One region of the Rhizobium sp. Leaf311 genome, then DNA from elsewhere that is predicted to be linked to it. Evidence: predicted binding sites of a transcription regulator. Region 1 holds the regulator's gene; the other holds the start of a gene.

Region 1 (7,753 bases):
CTGCGCGGTGACCACCAGCGGCGGAAGCAGGCGGATGACGTTATCGCCAGCGGGAACCGCCAGAAGATGTTCCGCACGGATGGCATGAAGCAGATCGGCAGACGGCACCTTGGCCTTGATGCCGAGCAGTAGTCCCTCGCCACGAATTTCCTCGATGACATCGGGGAAACGATCCTTGAGGGAGGCCAGTCCCTGACGGAAAACCAGAGCGACATCGCGCACGTGATCGATGAAGCCATCGGCCAGCACGATATCCAGCACGGCATTGCCGCACGCCATGGCAAGCGGGTTGCCGCCATAGGTCGTGCCATGGACACCTGCCGTCATGCCGGACGCAGCTTCAGCCGTTGCAAGGCACGCGCCGAATGGGAAACCACCGCCGATGCCCTTGGCAACAGCCATGATATCTGGCGTCACGCCCGACCATTCATGGGCAAAGAACTTGCCCGTACGCCCGACGCCGGTCTGGACCTCATCGAAAACGAGAAGAAGGCCGTGCTCATCGCACAGGGCACGCATGGCCCGCAGAAACTCTGGATCGACAACGCGTATGCCGCCTTCACCCTGAATGGGCTCGATCAGCAATGCAGCCGTTTCCGGCACGATTGCAGCCTTGAGAGCGTCGAGATCGCCGAATGGCACCTGGTCGAAACCTTCGACCTTGGGGCCGAAGCCTTCGATATATTTCGGCTGGCCACCGGCAGCGATGGTTGCCAGCGTGCGACCATGAAACGCGCCCTCAAAGGTGATGATGCGGAATTTCTCCGGATTACCGTGGGTATAATGATAGCGGCGTGCGGTCTTGATGGCGCATTCCAGCGCCTCGGCACCGGAATTGGTGAAGAAGACCTTATCCGCAAAAGTTGCATCCACGAGCCGTCTGGCCAGCACTTCCTGCCCTGCGACTTCGTAGAGATTGGAGAGGTGCCAGACCTTTTCCGCCTGGGCCTTCAAAGCCTCAACCATATGCGGGTGGCTGTGGCCAACCGAGGTGACAGCCACGCCCGCGCCGAAATCCAGATATCGCTCGCCACTCTCTGTAACGAGCCAAACGCCCTCTCCTCGCTCAAACCGCAACGGGGCTCTGGAAAACGTATCGAACAATGGCGCGGTGTCGGCCATGGCTGTATCACTCCTTGCGCAAACGCGCTGTCAATAGGGCTTACCGGTTATCCCGTGCCTGAAAATCAAAAACGCCGCCTCGCGGCGGCTTGGGGCATTTCTGTACGTCGAGCGCACTATTGTCACTTCACCTGTGGATGTCAACAAAAGTCCGCGTTAGCAGGCATTCTCAAGCCATGGTAGAGGGTTTTTACCGAGCTACAAAGTGTTGCTTTTCTGACTCACGCGGAAAGCAAGTTGGGGAAAACCGGAAAATCGATTCCAGATGATTCTCCCGACTCTTGTCACGGAGTCTGCCTACGATTAGGTTAACTCTCAATTACTAGACTGCAAGCGGCGGACCTAGTCACCTACAATCTGGCGGATACTCTGCGCGTGGTTTGCTCCACGGCATCGGGGAAAGATTCTGCCTGCGCTACGAGCGGAGAAGCTGTATGAACTGGACTGATGAACGAGTGGAAAAACTCAAAAGACTGTGGTCCGAAGGGTTGAGCGCCAGTCAGATCGCAGCCCAGCTCGGCGGCGTCAGCCGCAATGCCGTCATCGGCAAGGTTCACCGCCTCAACCTGCCAGGTCGCGCGAAGGCTGGCGGCACGGTTGCAACCGCACGTCCTGCGGCCAAGCGCCCTGCTGCAACGACAACCGCGCCACGCGCAACCAATTTTCAGGCGCGCCCGGCCGCTGCCCGCCCTGCCGCCCGCACCGCAGGCGCCACGGCGTTGAAGGACGATCAGTCGATCGATACGGCTCAGGTTCTGGAATATGTGCCCGTTACCAACACATCGCTGCCAACCTCGCTGCGTCTGACGCTGACCGAGTTGACCGAGCGCACCTGCAAGTGGCCGGTTGGCGATCCGCTGAAGGACGACTTCCACTTCTGTGGCTGTGAAGCTTCCGAGTCCTCTCCTTACTGCAAGTTCCACGCGAAGATGGCTTACCAGCCTGTCAGCGAACGCCGCAGGGCCTGAGCGAACTCTTTTAGAACAGCAAAAGCGGGTCCATTTGGCCCGCTTTTTTGTTTGTGGAGAGAGATTGTACGGTGGGCTGAGGCTGACCGTGTCGAATGGCTGTTACCCGCCGACATGTACTGTGCCGCTCAAGGCTGGTGAGAAATCACCATGCCCTCATGGCAAACAGGAGCCAGCTGCGGGAGGCGGCACGTTGGAGTAAGACAGGATGGTTTCTTGTCCGGCCAGGCCAGCGCCGTGAACCGCAGCGATTGCCGCCATAACAGACGCGCATCAGCCGTTTTGAGGCTTACCTACGGAATGACGAAAGGGCGCAATGGGAACGAACGAAAGTGCTGCTCGTATCGACCGGGCAGTCGGAGGAAAGGGAGGCTGGCCCCGAAGTAACGCCAGCGGCGCATTTGCCGGCAGGCTGAAGCGGGACCGGGTGGCCCGCTTTATGTTTGACGAGAACGCCTGTAGCCGGATTAGCCCTGGCGGGCCTTGCGGTTGGCATAACGGCGATCGCGTTCTGCCTTGCGCGCCGCTTCGTCTTCGATGACACGCGCGATGCGGTTCTTGTCGGCCAGCTTGCGGGCATCTTCTTCGGCGCTGGCGGCGGCATCGAGTTCTGCCTGCTTTTGAGCGGCTTCTGCTTCGATGCGGATTTTCTCGTCGCGCTTTTGCTGCTCGCGTTCAGCCTGGCGGGCCCTGCGGGCGTCGGCAACGGCAATCTGCTCGGCCTGCTTGGCTTCGAGCATCGGCGCTGCGGCTTCCTTGGCTGCCTTGTAGGCCTGCAAAAGTGCGGCCTTGGCGTCAGCAGCGGCGCCGCGACGGTCGGCAACTTCGTTTGTTCTGGCGTTTCTTGTGTTTCTCAAATCTCTATTCCAGTTGAAGGGTCATTCCGATCTCGCGATCAGGACTTTTTACCGCGTTTTGTGGGCGCTGGCGGTGGGTTCAGGCTATCCTGCAATTCCTTGGCAAGACGCGCTTCACGCAAGCGTTGGGTCTTTTCATCGCGCGCCTGCGCAATCGAGTTGAGTTCGTCCACGGCGTGGCCGCGAGCGAAGAACTGCGTCTGCGTGGCGCCGAATGCCTTCTCAGCCTGCTGGCGAGATTTGCTGTGTGTTTCGGACATGGATTTTCCTTCCTGTCGCTTCGGCTGAGATCGGGATCGATTTCAAAAAAATGCCGATGCGGAGTGGATTGGGTGGCCGGAGGCGGTTTTCGCAAATGAAAAACGCTCTGGCGCATGTGCCGAGCTGCGGCACAAAAAAAGGCCAGGCAACGTGCCTGACCTCGGTTGGTCTCATACTTTCGACAGTGCCAGTACATCCGTGGTCAAAGGAAAGCAGATTCCGTATTTAAGCAGCCTGGAGATTGCAAGCCGACATTTTGCCCGACTTGTTGTCGCGCTCAAGGTCGTAGCTCAGCTTCTGGCCTTCAACGATTTCGCGCATACCTGCACGCTCTACAGCGGAGATGTGTACGAATGCGTCTGTGCCGCCGTTGTCTGGCTGAATGAAGCCGAAGCCCTTGGTGGAGTTAAACCATTTTACTGTGCCTGTGGTCATAATGAACCCTTTCAAAGCATAAGTGATAGATCACAGAACTGACGCCCTGTGTGCGAGTATAGCGATTTTTTTGAAGGAAAGGGTTAGTTCAAAACGCGGTGCTAATCGCGCGGCAACCAAAGCTCAGCAAGCAAAATATCGATGACCAATTGATAGAGGGTTATTCCCTGATAGTCAAACCTTAAATTACAGATAATTGAAATTCGCTTTTATCTTGCAACGTAAAGGCACGGTCAGAAGAATAATTATCCGTATCGCTATTTCAATTTCCGCAATGCGTCTGTCTGTTGTTTTTACTCAGAAAAATCGCTTAGAGGAGGGAAGCGCGCCCTGCCCTTTTTCGCACCCGAGGGCGAAGTTTGGAGCCGCCGCCAGAAACTGAGAATTTATCCTGGCGATGAACGCAAACGACGGTTCCCTCGGCGGGTAGCTGTTCGATCCTGGCATAAAACAGGAAACGCGCGCCGTGTTCCAGCCGGAACATCCTGCGCGCGTTGTGCTTCAAAAGGGTGTCGAAAGGCCCGTCAGGCTTCCATGGAATAGCCCGCGCCGCGCACGGTGCGGATGACATCCTGCATATTGGAGAAGTTGAGCGCCTTTCTCAGACGGCCGACATGGACGTCCACAGTGCGTTCATCCACATAGATATCGTGACCCCACACGCCATCCAGAAGCTGCGAGCGCGAGAAGACGCGACCGGGGGACACCATGAGGAACTCCAGCAGGCGAAACTCGGTTGGCCCCAGACGCACTTCGCGGGTCTTGCGGTGCACGCGGTGGGTTTCGCGGTCGAGTTCGATATCGCCGCATTTCAGGATGGAGGACAGAACTTCCGGGCGGGCACGGCGCAGCATGGCCTTGACGCGTGCCATCAGCTCTGGGGTCGAAAACGGCTTGACCACATAATCATCAGCGCCGGTCGCCAACCCCCGCACGCGCTCGCTCTCCTCGCCGCGCGCCGTCAGCATGATGATCGGCAGGCGTTCGGTTTCCGGGCGCATTCTTAAGCGACGGCAAAGCTCGATGCCGGAGACGCCCGGCAACATCCAGTCCAGGATCAGAAGATCCGGAGTGCGTTCCTGCAAGCGGATTTCCGCCTCGTCGCCACGGGGAATGGTGTCGACGTCATAACCTTCGGATTCCAGATTGTAGCGGAGAAGAACGCTGAGCGCTTCTTCATCTTCGACAACTGCGATTTTCGGCACCATGGATTTGAACTCCGCCAGTCTGACCAGAGCGCAAGGCGTTCTTCGGGGCGCATTGCGGCCGCTCTGGCATGTTGATCGACACATCGGGCCGACCGAAGGTCATGTTCGACCTTCGGCGCCGATGCTGCAACTCACTCGGTTACTGCGCCAAGCGTGTTGGAACTATCGTCCTTCGGACGCTCGCCTTCCGGCTGGCTGCCGGTGGTCATGTAGTAGATGGTTTCGGCAATGTTGGTTGCGTGGTCGCCAACGCGCTCGATGTTCTTGGCGCAGAACAGGAGATGCGTGCAGGTCGTGATGTTGCGCGGATCTTCCATCATGTAGGTCAAGAGCTCGCGGAACAGCGAGGTGTACATGGCATCGATCTCTTCATCACGCTCGCGGATGGCCTGGGCCTTTTCCGCCGAACGGGTGGAGTAGACGTCAAGCACTTCCTTGAGCTGCACCAGCGCCAGTTCCGACAGGTGCTCCAGGCCACGGGCCAGCTTGCGCGGCACGCCGGTACCGGCAACCGCGATGACGCGCTTGGCGGTGTTCTTGCCAAGGTCGCCCACGCGCTCCAGATCGGCAGCGATACGCAGCGAGCCGATGATTTCACGAAGGTCGGCAGCCATGGGCTGACGCTTGGCGATGGTGACGATGGCCTTGTCGCCAATCTCACGCTCGGCATGATCGAGGATCGTGTCGTCGGATATGACCTTCTGGGCAAGTGCTGCGTCGGAATTGACGAGCGCGCGCACCGCATCGGCGCACATCTGTTCCGCAAGACCGCCCATTTCGGCGATGCGGCGGGTGAGGAACTTCAGCTCCTCGTCATAGGCGGACATGATATGGGAATGTGTCGGCATGTACGAAATCTCCAGTTTCGATGCGCTGGCCCGCAAGCCCGGACGGGCTCAAGCGGTGCCACGCGAATGGTTTTAACTGCGGCAGATCAGCCGAAGCGGCCCATGATGTAGTCCTGCGTGCGCTGGTCATCCGGGTTGGTGAACATCTTGTCAGTGTCGTTTTCTTCGACCAGATGGCCCAGATGGAACATGGCGGTGCGCTGCGACACGCGGGCTGCCTGCTGCATGGAGTGGGTGACGATGACGATGGTGTAGTTTGCGCGCAGCTCGTGGATGAGTTCTTCCACCTTTGCCGTCGCAATCGGGTCGAGCGCCGAGCATGGCTCGTCCATCAGGATGACTTCAGGAGACACAGCAATCGCGCGCGCAATGCACAGACGCTGCTGCTGGCCGCCGGACAGGCCGGTGCCTGATTCATGCAGGCGGTCCTTGGCTTCGTTCCACAGACCGGCCTTCTGCAGGCTGGACTCGACGATCTGGTCCATATCCGCCTTGTTGCGGGCAAGACCATGGATGCGTGGGCCATAGGCGATGTTTTCATAGATCGTCTTGGGGAATGGGTTCGGCTTCTGGAACACCATGCCGACGCGCGCACGAAGTTCCACCACGTCGATGGACTGATCGTAGATATCGTCTTCATCGAGCGTGATCTTGCCCGTGACACGGCAGCCGTCGATCGTATCGTTCATACGGTTGAGCGTGCGCAGGAAGGTTGATTTTCCGCAACCGGACGGGCCGATCAACGCGGTGACCGTGTTCTCGCGGACATTCAGGTTCACGTCGTAAAGAGCACGCTTCTCGCTGTAATAAACGGAAACGTCCTTACCAATCATCTTGTATATTACATCATTCATTTTCTTGTCCAGCGCCTTCTCAACTGCTGCTTCCGACAACATATTCATAATTAAAGCTCCCGGTGTTTGTTTTATCGCATTTCCGGACGAAAAACCGGTCGGCACGTTGTGATGGCCTACCAGCGACGCTCGAAGCGGCGACGCAACAGGATTGCACCCACATTCATGACGATGAGGAACATAAGCAGGATGATGATGGCGCCTGACGTTCTCTCGACAAAGGCACGTTCCGCTTCGTTCGCCCACATGTAGATCTGCACCGGCAGGGCTGTGGACGGATCCATCGGCGTTGTCGGATAATTCGCGACGAAGGCGACCATGCCGATCAGCAGCAGCGGTGCGGTTTCGCCAAGGGCATGTGCCAGGCCGATGATGGTGCCGGTAAGAATGCCGGGCATGGCCAGCGGCAGCACATGGTGGAAAATGGTCTGCATCTTGGATGCGCCAAGGCCCAGAGCCGCAGCGCGGATGGATGGCGGGACCGCCTTCAGCGCCGCACGGGTGGCGATGATGATGGTCGGCAGGGTCATCAGCGTCAGCACGAAGCCACCGACCAGCGAAGCCGAGCGCGGGAAGCCCATGAAGTTGATGAAGACCGACAGGCCAAGCAGACCGTAAACGATGGACGGTACGGCAGCCAGATTGTTGATGTTGACTTCGATAAGGTCCGTCAGGCGGTTCTTCGGTGCAAACTCTTCCAGATAGATGGAGGCGGCAACGCCGATGGGCAGCGACAGGACCAGAACGATCATCATCATGTAGAAGGAGCCGATGAGGGCCACGCCGACACCTGCGGCTTCCGGACGGCTGGATGCGCCGTTGAAGAAGATGCCGGTGTTGAACTCCTTGGCCAGCTGGCCGGCGTCGGTCAGTTGCTTGACCCATGCGAGCTGCTGATCGGAGATGCGACGGTTCTGTTCGTTGACGGAAACGTCGACCTGACCCTTGACCACGCTGTCGAGATCGCCCGAAGCCAGAAGGGCAACGGTGCGGGTGGTTCCAACGATGCTTGGATCGGCCACAACCAGGTCGCGCAACTGTCCGCGGATGCTGTCGGAGATCAGGGAATTGACGGCCTTCAGGGCATCACGATCATCCAGGGATACGCCGAGCGCCTTTGCCACTGCATTGCGGGCAACCACGGGATAGTTCGCGGTCATCAGCTTGCCAGGGTTCTGGGCACGGACATTGTCCGGGTCA
Region 2 (7,753 bases), on a different contig from region 1:
TCTTCGGCGACAAGATCACCACCGACCATATTTCTCCGGCCGGTTCGATCAAGGCAGCATCCCCTGCAGGTGCCTACCTCACCGGAAACGGCGTGGCGGTTGCAGACTTCAACCAGTACGGTACGCGCCGTGGTAACCACGAAGTGATGATGCGCGGCACCTTCGCCAACATCCGTATCCGCAACCATATGCTTGGGCCAAACGGCAAGGAAGGTGGCTACACCATCCATTATCCGTCCAAGGAAGAAATGTCGATTTACGATGCGGCCATGCAGTATAAGGCTGAGGGCGTTCCGCTCGTCATCTTTGCCGGTGTGGAATATGGTAACGGCTCCTCGCGTGACTGGGCTGCCAAGGGTACCAACCTTTTGGGCGTGAAGGCCGTGATTGCGCAGTCGTTCGAGCGTATTCACCGCTCCAACCTCGTCGGAATGGGCGTTGTGCCGTTCGTCTTCGAAGAAGGCACGACATGGGCGAGCCTCAACCTCAAGGGCGATGAAACCGTGGAGATCGACGGTCTCGAAGGCGATATCAAGCCACGCGAGAAAAAGATTGCCAAGATCACCTACGGTGACGGCAGCGTGAAGGAAGTTCCGCTTCTTTGCCGCATCGATACGCTGGATGAAGTGATCTACATGAACAATGGTGGCATTCTGCAGACCGTTCTTCGCGATCTGGCCGCCTAAGGCGCACGCCTGATGAAGTTTGAACGCCGGGAGCAATCCCGGCGTTTTTGCGTGAAAGGTAGTGCGATGGTCGTGCTGACTATTGCCTCACCCCATCGTGACTTTCCATTGAAGAGGCTTAGGCGTTATTTTCGCCATCGGCTTCCCGACATGAATTGATTGCATCAATAGTCTGGAAAAATGTCCAGGCAAGGGTTCTCGCAATGTCTCTCAAATACGGGTCTCTGAATTTCGGTCTTTCGGTCTTCGCCTTGAGTATGCTTGCTTCCGTCTCGGTCCAGGCGCAGGAGCAGGTGAAAGGCGTTGTCGAATTGTTCACGTCGCAGGGATGCGCGTCCTGCCCGCCTGCTGATGAGGCCTTGCGCAAGCTCATCCAGAAGGGTGATGTGGTTGGACTGTCTTACCATGTCGATTACTGGAATTATCTTGGCTGGGCAGATTCGCTGGCTTCCAAGGAAAATACAGAGCGTCAGTATGGTTATGCCAGAGCGCTCGGCCGCAACAATGTTTATACCCCTCAAGCGGTCGTCAATGGCCGCGACCACGTCAAAGGGGCGGATGTGCAGGCCATTTATGGCCGCCTGGACGCTTTCACTCGCGCTGGCGAAGGCTTGAGTGTGCCAGTCAAAGCCTCGCGTGTGGCAGATGAGATCGCCATCGATATCGGAGAGGGGAAGGGCAAGGCCGACGTGGTGGTCGCTTACTTCAACCGAGAGCAAGTGGTCGACGTACAGAAGGGTGAGAACCAGGGAAAGAAGATATCATACTGGCATAGCGTTTATGACGTGCAAACGGTTGGAATGTGGGACGGAAAGTCCATGTCCGTTAAACTTCCCGCCAGCATCCTCAGCAAGGCCAAAAACGGCGGCTGTGCGGTGTTGCTGCAGACGTCCGATGCGCAGGGAAATCCGGCAGCCATCGTCGGGGCGAGTGTCTTGCTGCAGTAAGGGGAAGCAGCTCAGGGGGCTGAGGGAGATCCGATCCGGGCATTGGGGGCTGGGGGTAAAGGGTCAATGCACCGGACCGGGTCATCTTGGTGCCTAGGCATCAATTGACAATAGCTATATTCCACTCAATTCAGGCCATGGTTTGACCGAAATAGGGCATTTGCTAATGCACTTCCTGCCCAAATCCTTACCGGGTAAAGCCGGCCAGCCTGACCAGAACGAAGCTTGCAATTTCGCCGACAGAGCGGCAGACTGTCTTGAAATTGTCATTTGCCGTCGAGCGGGGTTACCTGATGACCGATCAGCCGGATGCGCAGCGCGCAGCTTCTTTTCACAGAGACAGTTCACCCGTTATCGATCTTCGCGAGTACAAGCAGAGCAAGGACCCCTTGCCGATTACCTTCCACCGGCGTGAACTGGACGCCATCCTGCGCATCTACGGACGCATGGTGGGAGAAGGTGAGTGGCGGGACTATGCCATCGACCATCTGAAAGACAAGGCGGTGTTCTCGGTCTTCAAGCGGTCAGGGGAAATGCCTCTGTTTCGTATCGAGAAGAACCCGAAGCTCGCCGCAAAACAGGGCGCTTTCAGCGTCGTCAATGTCGATGGCCGCATCCTCAAACGCGGACATGAGCTGTCGCAGGTCCTCAAAGTGTTTGACAAGGTACTGCGACTGATCGAGTGACTGCTCATCTTCGTTGAGCCGAAAGCATAAAAAAAGGCGGCCAGAGAGCCGCCTTTCTTGATTCAAGTCTGATCGGTTACTCGTCGCGGTTACCAAGAAACTGCAGAAGGAACGTGAACAGGTTGATGAAGTCGAGGTAGAGCGTCAGTGCACCCATGATAGCCTTGCGACCAGCAACGGCCACATCGTCACCGTCGAAATACATTTCCTTGATCTTCTGCGTGTCATATGCGGTCAGGCCAGCAAAGATCAGCACGCCGATGGCGGAGATCGCAAAGCCCATTGCTGATGAATGCAGGAAGATGTTGACGATGGACGCGATGATCAGGCCGAACAGGCCCATGATCAGGAACGAGCCGAGGCCGGACAGGTCTTTCTTGGTCGTGTAGCCGTAAAGCGACAGGGCGCCAAAGGAAGCAGCTGTCACGAAGAACGTCTGTACGATGCTCTCGCCAGTAAAGACGATGAAGATCGACGAAAGGGAGACGCCCATCAGCGCAGCGTAGGCCCAGAAGGTGGCCTGTGCAGCAGGTACGCTCATCTTCTCAATACGGAAGCTCAGGAAGAACACCAGCGCGAGCGGTGCGAACATGATAACCCAGCGCAGCGGCGATGTGTAAAGCAGCTGTGCGAAGGCCGGATTTGAAACCGCCAGAGTGTAGGTGCCAAACGAAGCCACGCCGGTAATGACCAGCGCAAGAGCCATCAGGTTGTAAACCTTCAGCATGTATGTGCGAAGACCTTCATCGATCATCGCACCAGACTGGGCACGGCCTTGGGCCATGCGGTTCTGGTAGTTGTTGAAATCAGCCATTGTTTCCTCTTTTGAGCTCCGAAGTTCCTACGGTGTCGGGATATGACCGTACTCGGGATCATAACCCAGGCGCCGCTGCGGAGCTACAGCAAGCCTACCGAAGAATATGAGGATATCCCATTTCAGTTACAAGAGCTTTCAATGTCGAAAAAACACCGTATGCGCGAAAACCGATAACGTTTTGGAGATCAAACTTCCCGATTAATCGCAAAGGTTAAGTTGCGCGCAATTTTCTAGCGCCACGCTATGCATGTGGCCACCCGAAATATTCATTCTCCGCTCAGGCAATTTATCTCACAAGACATGAGAGCTACTCGCCAGTCTGACGCAGCACGGGCGCTGCCTTCTGGCCGAGGATCCGCCATGTCCCGATAAGGCCAATGCCAACCGTCATCACCAAGGCGATAAGGATGGTTGCGATCGCAACATCCGGCAGGAAGCTGGATGGCAGCTTCATGATCCGGGCAACGACAAACCATGCGGAGACCCCACCTGCGAGGAGTGCGAATACCGCAGTGGCCAGACCAAGCATCATATATTCATACGAGAAAGCGCGGATTAGCATGGCACGGGTGCCACCGAGCGTTTTGAGAATGACAGCGTCGTGGGTCCGTGCCCGGTTTCCAGCCGCCAAGGCACCTGCGAGAACCAGGACAGACGCAATCAGGGCAACAGCCGCTGCGGCCCTGATCGCCGTCGCCAACTGTTCAACCAGACTGTTGACCAGATCGAGCGCGTCCTTGACCCTGACCGTGGTAATGGTGGGGTAGCTCGCGGTGACCTTTCTCAATATCTCGCCTTCCTGGGCGGCAGTCGCGCTTGGGTCTGCAAGGGTTGCCAGCCAGGAGTGAGGTGCGCCGCGGAACGTGTTGGGTGAAAAGACCATGACGAAGTTGAGCGAGAGCGACTCCCACTGCACGTCGCGCAGGTTGGCAATTTTTGCGGTGATGTTACGTCCCAATACGTTGACGGTTACGCTGTCGCCGATCTTCAGACCCAGTTCGCCCGCCTCTTCCGCCGCAAAGGAAACGAGAGGCTCGCCGGTATAATCGCCGCTCCACCAGGTGCCCTCTGTGAGCTTGGCATTGTCGGGCATGGTTTGGGCATAGGTGATGCCACGATCTCCGCGCAGGACCCATCGGCCAGCAGCAGGCACTTCCATCTTGGTCACGTCCTGGCCGTTGAGAGCAAGGATGCGACCCCGCAGCATGGGCACCTCCGTCAACGTACCCTCCGGCGCTTCTTTCTGGACAAGCGCCTTGAACCCATCCCGGTCGGCACCTTGAATGTCGACAAAGAAGAAATTCGGTGCCCGCTCTGGCAGACTGCCGGTGAGTTCCCGTCTAAGATTGCCGTCGATCAGCGTTAACGCGACCAGCAGGGTCAGACCGAGCCCCAGAGACAAGACCACGGAGGGCGTCAAAGCCCCGGGGCGATGAATATTGCCGATCGCCAGCCGCAGTGCTGCGGAATGGACGCGAGGGCTTCTCTTGGCAACGGCCCTGATGCCCCAGGCCACAAGCCTGAGAACGATAAAAGCGAAAGCGACCGCTCCCAAAAAGACCGACGCGATATATCTCTGTTCAGCCGAATAGATCGCCATGCCGGCCAACAGGGCAAGAAGCAAGCCAGTGGCGGCCAGATAGGGCCATGACGGCAATCGGTTGGCTTCAAATCCCTGTTCGCGAAACAATGCGGTGGCGGGGACTTCGCGAGCCTGACCCAATGGCAAGATCGCAAAGGCGAGTGTCGTCAACAGCCCGAACAGGGCGGCCATGAACAGCGCGCCGGGGTAGATCGCCAATTCGTCCGGAACAGGCAGGACACCTTCGAGAAAGCGCATGGCCACGAGCGGAGTAACCGCCCCCAACGCCAGTCCGATTGCGATACCGATGATGGCAATGAAGGCGATCTGGAAGAGATAGGTTAGTGTCACGACGCTGGCCGGTGCGCCGAGGCATTTGAGTGCCGCTATGGTGGTGCGCTTGGAGTCGAGGAAGGCGCGTACCGCGTTGGCAACCCCGACGCCGCCAACGATCAGTGCTGTAAGCCCGACCAGTGTCAGGAATTGAGAGAAACGGTTGACGTTTTCCGTGAGCGACGGTGCCGCCCGGTCGCTCGTTCGGATCGACCAGCCGGCACTTGGAAACTCACGATTGGCCTCTTCGGTGATCCCGCCTCGCTTGGCTGCGTCGTTCAAGCGGATCTTGTAGGCGTGTTCCACAAGGCTGCCATTCTGGATGAGCCCGGAGGTTGCGAGCGCTTCGCGGCTGATCAGAAGCCGCGGCGCAAATCCAAAACCATCCGATAGCGCGTCGGGCTCAGTAACCAGCGTCGCTGAGATTTTTAGCCGGACGTTGCCCAGCAGGACCTCATCGCCCCGTTTGATGCCCAGCCGCTCCAGAAAAAGCGGAGCGACGACTGCGCCATAGGCTTCGCCCTGCCTGGCCAGCAGTTGGGGAAGTAGCATTGCGGGGTCTGACTCCAGCTTGCCATAGAGCGGATAGGCCCCGTCGACAGCCTTTACCTCGGCAAGGGTCTGCTGCGACCCATCGGCGAGCCTTGCCATCGACCGCAGACCAGTAGAGACAGCAACAGTCCCCAGATTGTCGAGATAGGCCAATTCATCCGGCGAGGCTTCGCGGTTGCGCAGCTCGAAACGAATATCGCCCGCCAGAATGGATTGCCCCTGCGTTGCGATGGAACTGGTTATGGCGCGGGAGACGGAATTGACTGCAGCAATGGCGCCTGTACCGAGCGCGATGCAGGCAAGGAAAATGTAAAAGCCGCTGAGGCCGCCGCGTATTTCACGTCTTGCCAGACGCAGCGCATTGCCAAGGCGAAAGAAAAAAAGCGACCTGACCTTCATACCGACGCTGCCTGTCTGGCAACTGAGGTGGCGCTGTCACTTTCTATTTGACCTGACCTGACCTTGATCTGGCGAGAGCAGCGCGCGGCAAGCGACACATCATGGGTAACCAAAATCATTGTCATGCGGCGCTCCATCTGTTTGGAAAACAGAAGGTCGGCAATCTGCTTGCCGGTATCGGTATCGAGGTTGCCTGTCGGCTCGTCGGCAATCAGGACCGCAGGGGAAGGCGCCAGCGCGCGTGCAATGGCAACGCGCTGCTGTTCGCCCCCGGACAGCTGCCCCGGATAGTGGTTGAGCCTTTCACCCAGGCCCACTGCGACGAGTTCCTTGCGCGCGATATCAAAGGGATTGGCTACATTCGCCAATTCCAGTGGCACGGCAACATTTTCAATGGCTGTCATGTTGGCAATGAGGTGGAACGATTGGAAGACGATGCCGACATTGCGGCCGCGAAACTCGGCCAAGGCGTCTTCGCCCAATTTATGAAGCTCCGTTCCCGCAATTGTGATCTCACCGCTGTCAAGCCGCTCCAACCCGGCAAGAACCATCAGCAGGGTCGACTTTCCTGAGCCGGAAGGGCCGACAATTCCAACCGCTTCGCCTTCATTGATGACGAGGTCGATGCTCTTGAGAACGTGGACGGACGCGGCGGCATTACCGAGGGTTAGATCAGCCTTATTCAGATCTATGATGCTTTTCGTCACAATTCGCGTTCCTATATGTAAGAGACATTGGCAGCTCGATAGCGATCTTGGGCAGCCCGAAAGACATCAAATGTTTCGGCATTGCCAGACAAATTAGGGAGGCCGATATGGGTTTTAAAGCTGCTACCGCTCAATTCATCGTCATATGCGCAGCATTGCTGCCAGCAGGGGTAGTGTATTCGCAGTCAAAGCCGGTCGAACTGGTCGGCTTTGGCGACAGCCTGATGGCGGGATATCAGCTGCCGCCGACGGAAAGCTACACGGCTCAACTGGAAGCGGCGCTTCGAAAGAAGGGCATGAACGTTGCCGTTGCCAATGCCGGTGTTTCAGGAGACACGACCGCCGGCGGTCTGGCGCGGGCGGACTGGTCTGTGCCTGACGGAACCGACGGCGTCATTCTCGAACTCGGTGCCAACGATGCTCTTCGCGGTGTTTCGCCTGATGAGACCGAGAAAAATCTCGACCAGATCATTGCCGGTTTCAAGAAACGCAACATCCCTGTTTTGCTCATCGGCATCATGGCTCCTCCCAACATGGGTGGAGATTTTGCGGCCCGGTTCAACGAGATTCATCCGCGGCTTGCCAAAAAATACGATCTGCCGCTCTACCCGTTTTTCCTCGATGGCGTGGTGCTCGATCAGACACTTCAGCTGGAGGACAGGATGCACCCCAATGCAAAGGGCGTGGGCATCATGGTGGAAAGAACGCTTCCGGTTGTTGAGAACTTTGTAAACGCTATTGGTGCTCAATAGAAATAAGCGCTTGCGCTGCGCTGCGTTGCATGATTCGCTAGACTTGTTCTGCCAAGAGATTCGGGGAGCTCGCCATGCCGAGACTGTTTACCGCCCTCGAAATTCCGCGCAATGCGGCCATGAGCCTCTCATTGTTGCGCGGTGGTCTGCCGGGTGCCCGGTGGATTGACGTGGAGAATTACCACATCACATTACGGTTCATCGGGGATATCGATGGTCGAACGGCAGACGAGGTGGTCAATCGCCTGGACCGGATCGACCGCCCCGAATTTGAAGTCAACCTCACGGGCAT

The links. Region 1 encodes PhoB, which activates phosphate uptake and scavenging genes when phosphate is short. Its sites were predicted from a motif close to TGTCATNNANCTGTCAT; they were not measured.
Region 2: ASF69_RS16140 (DUF2794 domain-containing protein) is a predicted target of PhoB. The motif match lies at 1,887-1,903, and genes of this name have one in related genera.

Annotation. Positions count from the first base shown of each region.
Region 1 covers NZ_LMNZ01000004.1:61,055-68,807, reverse strand. The annotation lists gene ASF69_RS06125 (aspartate aminotransferase family protein) at 1-1,122, opposite strand, end outside; gene ASF69_RS06120 (GcrA family cell cycle regulator) at 1,557-2,090, shown strand; gene ASF69_RS06115 (DUF6481 family protein) at 2,558-2,947, opposite strand; gene ASF69_RS06110 (hypothetical protein) at 2,986-3,207, opposite strand; gene ASF69_RS06105 (cold-shock protein) at 3,434-3,643, opposite strand; gene phoB (phosphate regulon transcriptional regulator PhoB) at 4,168-4,851, opposite strand; gene phoU (phosphate signaling complex protein PhoU) at 4,983-5,699, opposite strand; gene pstB (phosphate ABC transporter ATP-binding protein PstB) at 5,786-6,601, opposite strand; gene pstA (phosphate ABC transporter permease PstA) at 6,670-7,753, opposite strand, start outside.
Region 2 covers NZ_LMNZ01000018.1:89,965-97,717, reverse strand. The annotation lists gene acnA (aconitate hydratase AcnA) at 1-686, shown strand, start outside; gene ASF69_RS16145 (thioredoxin family protein) at 944-1,633, shown strand; gene ASF69_RS16140 (DUF2794 domain-containing protein) at 1,927-2,319, shown strand; gene ASF69_RS16135 (Bax inhibitor-1/YccA family protein) at 2,396-3,133, opposite strand; gene ASF69_RS16130 (ABC transporter permease) at 3,444-6,002, opposite strand; gene ASF69_RS16125 (ABC transporter ATP-binding protein) at 5,999-6,709, opposite strand; gene ASF69_RS16120 (arylesterase) at 6,817-7,461, shown strand; gene thpR (RNA 2',3'-cyclic phosphodiesterase) at 7,536-7,753, shown strand, end outside.